DNA from 2 places in the Variovorax sp. PDC80 genome. Region 2 is predicted to be linked to the other one. Evidence: riboswitches for the same ligand, from Rfam matches in the RefSeq annotation. Region 2 holds a riboswitch; the other holds the start of a gene.
The links. A riboswitch is a leader RNA that binds a small molecule or an ion and turns the genes downstream of it on or off. The one in region 2 is predicted to bind thiamine pyrophosphate.
Positions count from the first base shown of each region.

Region 1 (4,623 bases), on a different contig from region 2:
GCTGTTCGCACCGCTGCAGGGGCGCTTCGCGGCGCTGGCGCAGGCCAAGGGGCTGGTGCTGCGCATCCGCGCCACGCCCGCGGTGGTGCGCGCCGACGCGCGCATGCTCGCGCGGCTGCTCGGCAACCTGGTCGACAACGCGATCAAGTACACGCCCCACGGCACGGTGCTGGTGTGCGCGCGGCGCACGCGCGGCGGCCCCTCGGGCACCGCACCTGCCTGGCGCATCGAGGTGCGCGATTCGGGCGTGGGCATCGACACGGCGCACCGCGAGCAGGTGTTCGAGGAGTTCTTCCAGGTCGACAACCCCGGGCGCGACCGCAGCCGCGGGCTCGGCCTCGGGCTGTCGCTGGTGGCCAGCATGGCGCAGGTGATGGGCGCGCGCATCGCGCTGCGCAGCGCGCCGGGGCGCGGCAGCACCTTCTCGCTGGTGCTCGAGCAGATGGCGCCGCTGCCGGGCGCGGCCCCCGCCGAGGTGCCGCCGGAGGCAGCGCCCCCCACCGGCGGGCCGATCCGCATCCTGGTGCTCGACGACGAACAGCCGGTGCGCGAGGCCATGCGCTCGCTGCTCGGCGGCTGGGGCCACGAGGTGGCGCTGGCCGCCAATCCGCGCGAGGCGCTGCAGCAGGCCGGCGTGTTCGACCTGATGCTCAGCGACCTGCGCCTGGGCAGCGGGCTCTCGGGGCTGGCCGCCGCGCAGGCGCTGCAGGCGGTGGGCAAGGCGCGCCACGTGGTGATCCTCACGGGCGAGACCGCGCACGCGAACCGCGCCGAGGTCGAGCGCGCGGGCTATGCGCTGATCTACAAGCCGGCCGACACACCGGCGCTGCGCGAGGCGATCGCGCAGAGCATGCGGCCGGCCGAGGCGCGCTGATCCCCCTCGCGGCGGCCCCAGGGCTTGCCCTCTGGAGGGCCGGGCCCGCACGGTGTTCCAATAGGGGCCTCCATGCCCAGCGTTCCCGATCCCTCCACCGCACCCTGCCCCTGCGGCCGTACCGACCGCCGCGACAAGCCCATCGCCTACGCGATGTGCTGCGGCCGCTACCTCGACGACTTCGAGCACACCCCCGCGCCCGATGCCGAATCGCTGATGCGTTCGCGCTATACGGCCTTCGTGCGCGAGCGTGCCGAGTACCTGCTCGGCACCTGGCACGCGAGCACGCGGCCGGCCTCGCTCGACTTCGAGCCGGACGTGCGCTGGCTCGGGCTCGACGTGCGCGGCCGCTCGATGAGCGATGCCGACCATGCCGAGGTCGAGTTCGTCGCGCGCCAGCGCGGCGCCTCGGGCACGGCTTCTCGGCTGCACGAGCGCAGCCGCTTCGTGCGCGAGTCCGATGCCGAGGGCCTGTCGCGCTGGTACTACGTCGACGGCGACCTGCAGGCGCGCGCCTGAAGCCCGGCGCGAAAGCGCGCCGTCTTGACGCGGGCGGTTGACGGCGAGGGCCGGCGCTCGCACAATCGGCCCCGCTCCGGGGTGCACGCATGTGGCGTGCTGAGATGGCAAAGCTGCCGACCCGCGAACTTGATCCGGGTCATACCGGCGTAAGAAGAGCTGCACTCCCTGGCTTCGGTCCGTCCCTCCACCCGAGACGGCGCCCACAGCCCACCGAGCGATTGCGGAGCACCCTTTCCATCCACAAGGAGTGCCCTGCATGAATGCCCCCGACAAGTTCACCACCCTGCTCTCGCTCACGCGCGAGCCCTTCCCCGCGTCGCACAAGTGCGTTATCCCCGGCAGCAGGCCCGACCTGTTCGTGCCGGTGCGCGACGTGAAGCTCACCAACGGCGAGACCGTGTCGCTCTACGACACCTCGGGCCCCTACACCGACCCGAAGGTCGAGATCGACGTGCGCCGTGGCCTGCCCGACGTGCGCGGTGCCTGGGTCGCCGAACGCGGCGACACCGAGAGCTACGAGGGGCGCACGCACCATGCGCTCGACGACGGCGCGAAGAACGAGGACCGCGATGCCCAGCGCCTGGCCGAGCTGCGCGCCGGCGCCTCGGCGCTGCAGCGCACGCCGCGCCGCGCGAAGTCGGGCGCCAACGTCACGCAGATGCACTACGCGCGCCGCGGCATCGTCACGCCCGAGATGGAGTACGTGGCGCTGCGCGAGAACGGCAAGCGCGAGTGGATGGCCGAGTACCTCGCCAACGAGGAGCGCGCGAAGCGCGTGGCCGGCAACCCCATGGGCGCGAGCATCCCGCGCATCATCACGCCCGAGTTCGTGCGCGACGAGGTGGCGCGCGGCCGCGCGATCATTCCCGCCAACATCAACCACCCCGAGGTGGAGCCGATGGCGATCGGGCGCAACTTCAAGGTGAAGATCAACGCCAACATCGGCAACTCGGCCGTGACCTCGAGCATCGAGGAAGAGGTGGAGAAGCTGGTGTGGGCGATCCGCTGGGGCGCCGACAACGTGATGGACCTGTCGACCGGCAAGAACATCCACACCACGCGCGACTGGATCGTGCGCAACAGCCCCGTGCCCATCGGCACCGTGCCGATCTACCAGGCGCTCGAGAAGGTGGGCGGCGTGGCCGAGGACCTGACCTGGGAGATCTACCGCGACACGCTGATCGAGCAGGCCGAGCAGGGCGTGGACTACTTCACCATCCACGCCGGCCTGCGGCTGCCGTTCATCCACCTGACGGCCGACCGCATGACCGGCATCGTCTCGCGCGGCGGCTCGATCATGGCGAAGTGGTGCATCGCGCATCACAAGGAGAGCTTCCTCTACACGCACTTCGAGGACATCTGCGACATCATGAAGGCCTACGACGTGAGCTTCTCGCTCGGCGACGGCCTGCGCCCCGGCAGCGGTGCCGATGCCAACGACGAGGCGCAGTTCGCCGAGCTGCGTACCCTCGGCGAGCTCACGCAGATCGCCTGGAAGCACGACGTGCAGACCATGATCGAAGGCCCGGGCCACGTGCCGATGCACATGATCCAGTCGAACATGGACGAGCAGCTCAAGCACTGCCACGAGGCGCCGTTCTACACGCTGGGCCCGCTGACGATCGACATCGCGCCGGGCTACGACCACATCGCGAGCGCGATCGGCGCGGCGATGATCGGCTGGGCCGGCACGGCGATGCTGTGCTACGTGACGCCGAAGGAGCACCTGGGGCTGCCCGACCGCGACGACGTGAAGCAGGGGATCATTGCCTACAAGATCGCGGCGCATGCGGCGGACGTGGCGAAGGGGCACCCGGGGGCGCGCTCGCGCGACGATGCGCTGAGCAAGGCGCGCTTCGAGTTCCGCTGGCAGGACCAGTTCAACCTGGGGCTCGATCCGGATACGGCGCGCGAATTCCACGACGAGACGCTGCCGAAGGATTCGAGCAAGGTGGCGCACTTCTGTTCGATGTGCGGGCCGAAGTTCTGCTCGATGAAGATCACGCAGGAGGTGCGGGAGTATGCGGCTGCGAAGGGGGTGGCCGAGGCGTTGGCTGTGGAGAAGGGGATGGAGGAGAAGTCGAAGGAGTTTGTGGCGGGTGGGGGGGAGATGTATATCCCTATTCGGGCTGTCTGACGGGCTGCTTTTTGTTGTCGCCTTCTTGCCTGTTGGTTAGGTCGTTGGCCGGGTCTCGCCCCGGCGGGCGACTTACTTTCTTTGTCTCGCCAAAGAAAGTAAGCAAAGAAAGGCGACCCCACTGTCTGTGTCCCTCCGCTTCGCTACGGGCAACCTGCGGTGCTCGGAGAAAGCGGGGGTCCGCAGAACTCGCTTCGCTCAAACAGCTGCGGCCCTTATCCCGCTTTCTCCTGCGCTCCTCGGCACAGCCAGAGGGGACTAGAGTCAACGCGCCGTGGCGCGTCCTTGTGTGGGGTGCAGGAATGCTTTCGCTCCGGGTCTTCTTTCGAGGCCGAGCGAAGCGACGGCCCGTTGGGTCTTGGTGGCCGAGCGCAGCGACGGCCCGAACCACCCCTCTGGCTGCGCCGAGGAGCGCAGCGTTTCGCGGATAAGGGCTCGCAGCTGTTTGAGCGGAACGCAGTGGAGCGAGTTCTGCGAGACCCCGCGAAACGCGAGCACCGCAGGTTGCCCGCAGCGAAGCGGAGGGTCGCAGACAGTGGGTCGCCTTTTCTTTGGTTACTTTCTTTTGGCGAAGCAAAAGAAAGTGACTCGCCCGCCGGGGCGAGACCCGGCCAACAGCCTAAACAAAAAGCTCAACCCCACCGAGGCACAGCCTCATCCTTCAACTGCTGCCTCAACACATCGTAGTCAGGCACCACGCTCTCCACCGTCTCCCAGAACCGATGCGAGTGATCCATCACCCGCAGATGCGCCAACTCATGCGCCACCACGTAATCGACCACAGACAACCGAAAGTGGATCAACCGCCAGTTCAGCCGAATCGACCCATCCGCACTCGCACTCCCCCACCGCGTCGCCGCATTCGACAACGACAGCTTCGCCCACCGCACCCCCAGCAGCGGCGCAAAGTGATCGAGCCGCTCGATGAACAGCTTGCGTGCCTGCCGCATCAACCAGGCCTGCGCCGCATCGCGGATCTGCGCCGGCTCGGCGTTCTGCGCCACCGCCAGGCGCAGCAGCCGCGGACCGGTGCCGTCGCCCGCATCGAGCGCACCGCCCACGCCCTCGAAGCCATGCTTCGGATCGAGCC
Region 1 is NZ_FOWG01000008.1:409,929-414,551, forward strand. It holds gene BM109_RS24220 (hybrid sensor histidine kinase/response regulator) at 1-874, shown strand, start outside; gene BM109_RS24225 (YchJ family protein) at 947-1,393, shown strand; TPP riboswitch at 1,461-1,566, shown strand; gene thiC (phosphomethylpyrimidine synthase ThiC) at 1,653-3,533, shown strand; gene BM109_RS24240 (M48 family metallopeptidase) at 4,166-4,623, opposite strand, start outside.
Region 1: linked by a shared signal. The riboswitch ahead of thiC (phosphomethylpyrimidine synthase ThiC) and the one ahead of BM109_RS06190 (purine-cytosine permease family protein) in region 2 are both predicted to bind thiamine pyrophosphate.

Region 2 (4,623 bases):
CCCAGTTCCTTGTTGCTGCCCTCGATGCGGCTCGCGGCGTTGATCACATCGCCGAGCGCGGTGTAGGAGAGCCGGTCGCTGGACCCGAGCACGCCGGCGATCACCACGCCGGTGTGCATGCCGATGCGCGTGTGGAAGGGCTGCAGCCCCTCGGCCTGCCAGCGGCGGTTGAGCTCGGCCATCTCGGCATGCAGCTCGCGTGCCGCCAGGCAGGCGCGGTACTCGGCATCGGGCAGGTCGAGCGGCGCGCCCCACAGCACCATGATGCCGTCGCCCATGTACTTGTCGACCACGCCGCCATGGCGCGCGAACACGCGCTGCGCGAGGTTGAAGTACTCGGTGAGCTGACGCACCAGCACGCCGGCTTCCAGCGATTCCGCGATGCTGGTGAAGCCCTCCACGTCGGTGAACATCGCCGTGATGCGGCGCGGCGAGCCGCCGGGTGCCAGCGCATGGCCCTCGGCCACGAGCTGGCGGATCAGGTGCACCGGCACGAACTTGCTGAAGGCCCGCAGGCTGCGCGCGGAGTCGTCGAGCGCCTGGTTCAGGTGCTGGATCTCGAGCACGCGGCTGGGCTGCTGCGGCAGGTCGTCGAGCTCGAGCCGGCCGATGCGGCGCGCGGTCTGCGACAGCTTCTCGATCGGCGCGGTCACCAGCTTCGACAGCCGCAGCGAGATGAAGAGCGCGAACGCCAGGAAGGCCAGGGTCAGCAGCAGGCCCCAGCGCACCAGGCGCTCCACGCCGGCGAGCAGCGCGGCCTCGGGCTCCCAGCTGATCAGCTCCCAGCCCGTGGGGCCGATGCGCGAGGACTCGACCCGGTAGCGCTCGCCCGCGTGGGTGACGACGAAGCTCTCGTCCTCCACGTTCTCCGAGATGCCGTGGGCCAGCATGTAGGCATGCACCGCGCCGAGCACGCCGCCCTCGGGCCATTGCAGCGCGCGCACCGGATCGGGATGGTCGCTGCGCGCGAGCACGTGGTGGTCGTCGCTCAGCAGCACGCTCTCGCCGGGACCGCGGCTGCCGAACTGGCGCACCAGCGTCGACAGGTGGCCCAGCGACAGGTGGCCGACCACCACCAGCGACTGCAGGTGCCGCCCTTCGTCGTCGAGCCGCTCGGCCGGCTGGGCGTAGCTCACGCCGAGCTCCTCGCCGTCGGCCAGGTGGAACGGTGGCGTCCACACCGGCGCCTTCCGCGCCAGCGCCTCGCGGTACCAGTCGCGTTCGGTGGCGTCGTGGTCGCTGCGGAAGGACTCGATGCGCGTGGTCGCGAAGCGCTGGCGCGGATCGCCGCCCTCGATGTCGACCGAGCGCTTGTATTCCCAGGTCTCGGTGCTGAAGGCCGGATCGCGCACCACCTGACGGATCGCCGACACCGGGTAGCGCTCGGCCATCAGCAGATGGCCGTCGTCGCTGGCCACGCCGAGGCTGTCGAGCTCGGTGGCTTCCTCGAGCAGGGTCCACAGCATCTCGGCGCTGCGCTCGCCGTCCTCGCCCAGCGGATGCAGGCTCGGCGAATCGCCGACGGCGTGCACCACCGCCTGGGTCTTGGCGAGGAAGGCCAGCACGTTGTCCTCGATGCGGTCGTGGCTCACCTTGTGCGCCGACTCGCCGACGCGCGACACCAGCCGCTGCGCGCCCCAGTAGCCCAGCGCCACCAGCAGCAGCGACTGGACCAGCGCGACGGCGCAGATGATGGTGCCGACATCGACCCGGAAGCGGCGCAGGCGGGTCGCGGCCGCGGACGGCCGGGTGGCATCCGTGGAGTCCGGCGGTATCGCAGCTTCTGCCATGTCATTCCCTTTCGGCGCGCTCGTGCGCGCCTCGTTCGTCGTGGCGCGGATTGTCCCGGACTTCGAGGAATGCCCCCGGTACGCCGCGACGGGCCTAAAATGGCGGTTCGCTAGGGGTGTTGGGTCGGCTTGCCGTCCCGGCTGAGAAAGTCCCTTTGAACCTGATTGAGGTAATCCTCGCGCAGGGAAGCTGGTCCGGCGGCCTGTCACGTTCTCTCGCGTGCCAGCCGTGCCGCTGGAGCCTCGCCCACCTGCCAAACCTTTTGCCCGGAGCAAAACGGATGGCACACGACGACACATCGAACCCTCTCGCCAACGAGGCGCTGACACCGCTGCCGGCGTCGCAGCGCGTCTTCGGCTGGCACGACCATGCCTCGCTCTGGTTCAGCCTGGGCGTGGGCCTGCTGGTGATGCAGATCGGCGCCTACCTGGTGCCGGCCGTGGGCACGCGCGACGCGGCGATCGCGATCGCGCTGGGGTCGTGCCTCGGCGCCGCGCTGCTGGCCTGGACCGCGCGCCTGGGCTGCGAGAGCGGCCTGGCCAGCGCGGGCCTGATGCATGCCACCTACGGCAGCGCCTTCGCGCGGCTGCCGGTGCTGCTCAACATCGTGCAGCTGGTGGGCTGGACCACCTTCGAGCTGGTGATCATGCGCGAGGGCACGCAGGCCATCGGCCAGTCGGTGGCCGGGCCATGGCTGGGCAGCGCCTGGGGCGGCGTGGCGACCACGCTGCTGTGGGGCGCGGTGCTGCTGGCGTTGCTCGCGGGCTCGATGGTGAAACTGGTGCGGCGCTTCGTGAGCCGCTTCGGGCTCCCGCTGGTGGTGCTGTCGCTGCTGTGGCTCAGCTGGCAGTTCGCAACCCAGTTGCATGCCAAGGGCTTCGATGCCTTCTGGTCGCGCCCGGGTGACGGCAGCATGGGCATGTTCGGCGCCCTCGACCTCGTGATCGCGATGCCGGTGTCGTGGCTGCCGCTGGTGGCCGACTATGCGCGCCACGGCAAGCGCAGCGCGGGCGGACTGGGCAGCGCCTTCAGCGGCACCTGGATCGGCTATGCGCTGGCCAACATCTGGTGCTATGCGCTGGGCGTGATGGTGGTCAGCGTGGCCGAGCCCGGCACCAGCCTGGTCACGGCGCTGCTGCTGGCGCAGGGCGGGCTGGTGGCGCTGGGCCTGATCCTGATCGACGAGCTCGACAACGCCTATGGCGACGTCTACTCGGGCTCGGTCTCCACCCACAGCCTGCTGCCGCGCTGGAGCGTGAAGCGCTGGGGCCTGCTGCTGGCCGTGCTGTGCATCGCGCTCGCGCTGGTGCTGCCGATGCACACGCTCGAGCCCTTCCTGCTGTTGCTGAGCTCGGTGTTCGTGCCGCTCTATGGCGTGATCCTCGGGCGGCTGGGCGGCGGCCGCGCGGTGGCGCCGGCCGGCGCGCGCCCCAAGGTCGACCTGGCGGCGGCGCTGATCTGGATCGCGGGCATCGCGGCCTACCACGCGCTCGCGAAGTGGGCGCCGCAGTTCGGCTCGGCGCTGCCGACGCTGGCGCTGACCTTCGTGCTGGCCTGGCTCAGCCGGCCGAAGATCGCAGCGGCAGGCGCTGCGTCGGCACTGGCGCAAAGCCGTGGTTGAGCGGGCCATGACCGGCACCGACCTGCACGTCGACAGCGGCCGCCATCGCGCCGAGGATGTAGGCGCGCGCGCGCTCCACCGCCTCGGGCAGCGCAGCGCCCAGTGCCAGGTGCGCGGCGATGGCCGACGACAGCGTGCAGCCGGTGCCGTGCAGGTTGCGGCTCTCGATGCGGCGCGAGGCCAGGCGCGTGCGCTCGCCACTGGATTGCAACAGCACGTCGACCACCTCGCTGCCCGGCAGGTGGCCGCCCTTGAGCAGCACGGCGCGCGCGCCGAGCGCCAGCAGTTCGTCGGCCGCGCCGTCGAGCGCGCCGATGCCGTCGATCGCATGGCCGATCAGCAGGGCCGCCTCGTCGAGGTTGGGCGTGATCACCGCGGCGCGCGGGAACAGTTCGCGCACCAGCACCTGCACCGTCTCGGCCGCGATCAGGCGGTCGCCGCTGGTGGCCACCATCACGGGGTCGAGCACCACGTTCGGCAGTCGGTAGTGGTCGATGGCCCAGGCCACGACCTCGACCACCTCGGGCGCATGCAGCATGCCGAGCTTGACCGCGTCGACGCCGATGTCCTCGACCACGGCCTGGATCTGTGCCTTGAGGAAGGCCGGCGGCACGCCGTGGATGCCCGTGACTCCGAGCGTGTTCTGCGCGGTGAGCGCCGTGATGGCCGTCATGCCGTAGCAGCCGAGGGCCGCGAAGGTCTTGAGATCGGCCTGGATGCCGGCACCGCCGCCGCTGTCGGAGCCGGCGATCGAGAGCACGCGCGCATAGCGCTGGGTGGGTCCTTGGGTCATGCCGAAAATTATCGACGCGATTCGAAGGCGCAAGGAGCATGGCGATGAAGCTGCCCTTCCGATCGGTGGCGATCCTCGGCGCGGGCCTCATGGGCCGGCTGATGGCCGTGACGCTCGCGCGGGCCGGCTGCCGCGTCGACCTCCACGAGGCCGGCAGTGCCGAGGCCGAAGGCGCGGCCGCGCGCGTGGCCGCGGCCATGCTCGCGCCGCTGGCCGAGTCGGCGGTGGCGCCGGTACCGCTGGTGCGCATGGGCCACCACGCGCTGTCGCGCTGGCCCGAGCTGCTCGCACCGCTGGCGCGGCCGGTGTTCTTCCAGCGCGAAGGCACGCTGGTGCTGTGGCACCGGCAGGATGCGAACGAGGCCGCGCGGCTCGCGCGCGTGCTGGCCCACACCGGCACGCAGGTGCCCGAGTTGGC
Region 2 is NZ_FOWG01000002.1:126,438-131,060, reverse strand. It holds gene BM109_RS06195 (adenylate/guanylate cyclase domain-containing protein) at 1-1,790, opposite strand, end outside; TPP riboswitch at 1,893-1,995, shown strand; gene BM109_RS06190 (purine-cytosine permease family protein) at 2,072-3,412, shown strand; gene thiD (bifunctional hydroxymethylpyrimidine kinase/phosphomethylpyrimidine kinase) at 3,351-4,205, opposite strand; gene BM109_RS06180 (FAD-dependent oxidoreductase) at 4,250-4,623, shown strand, end outside.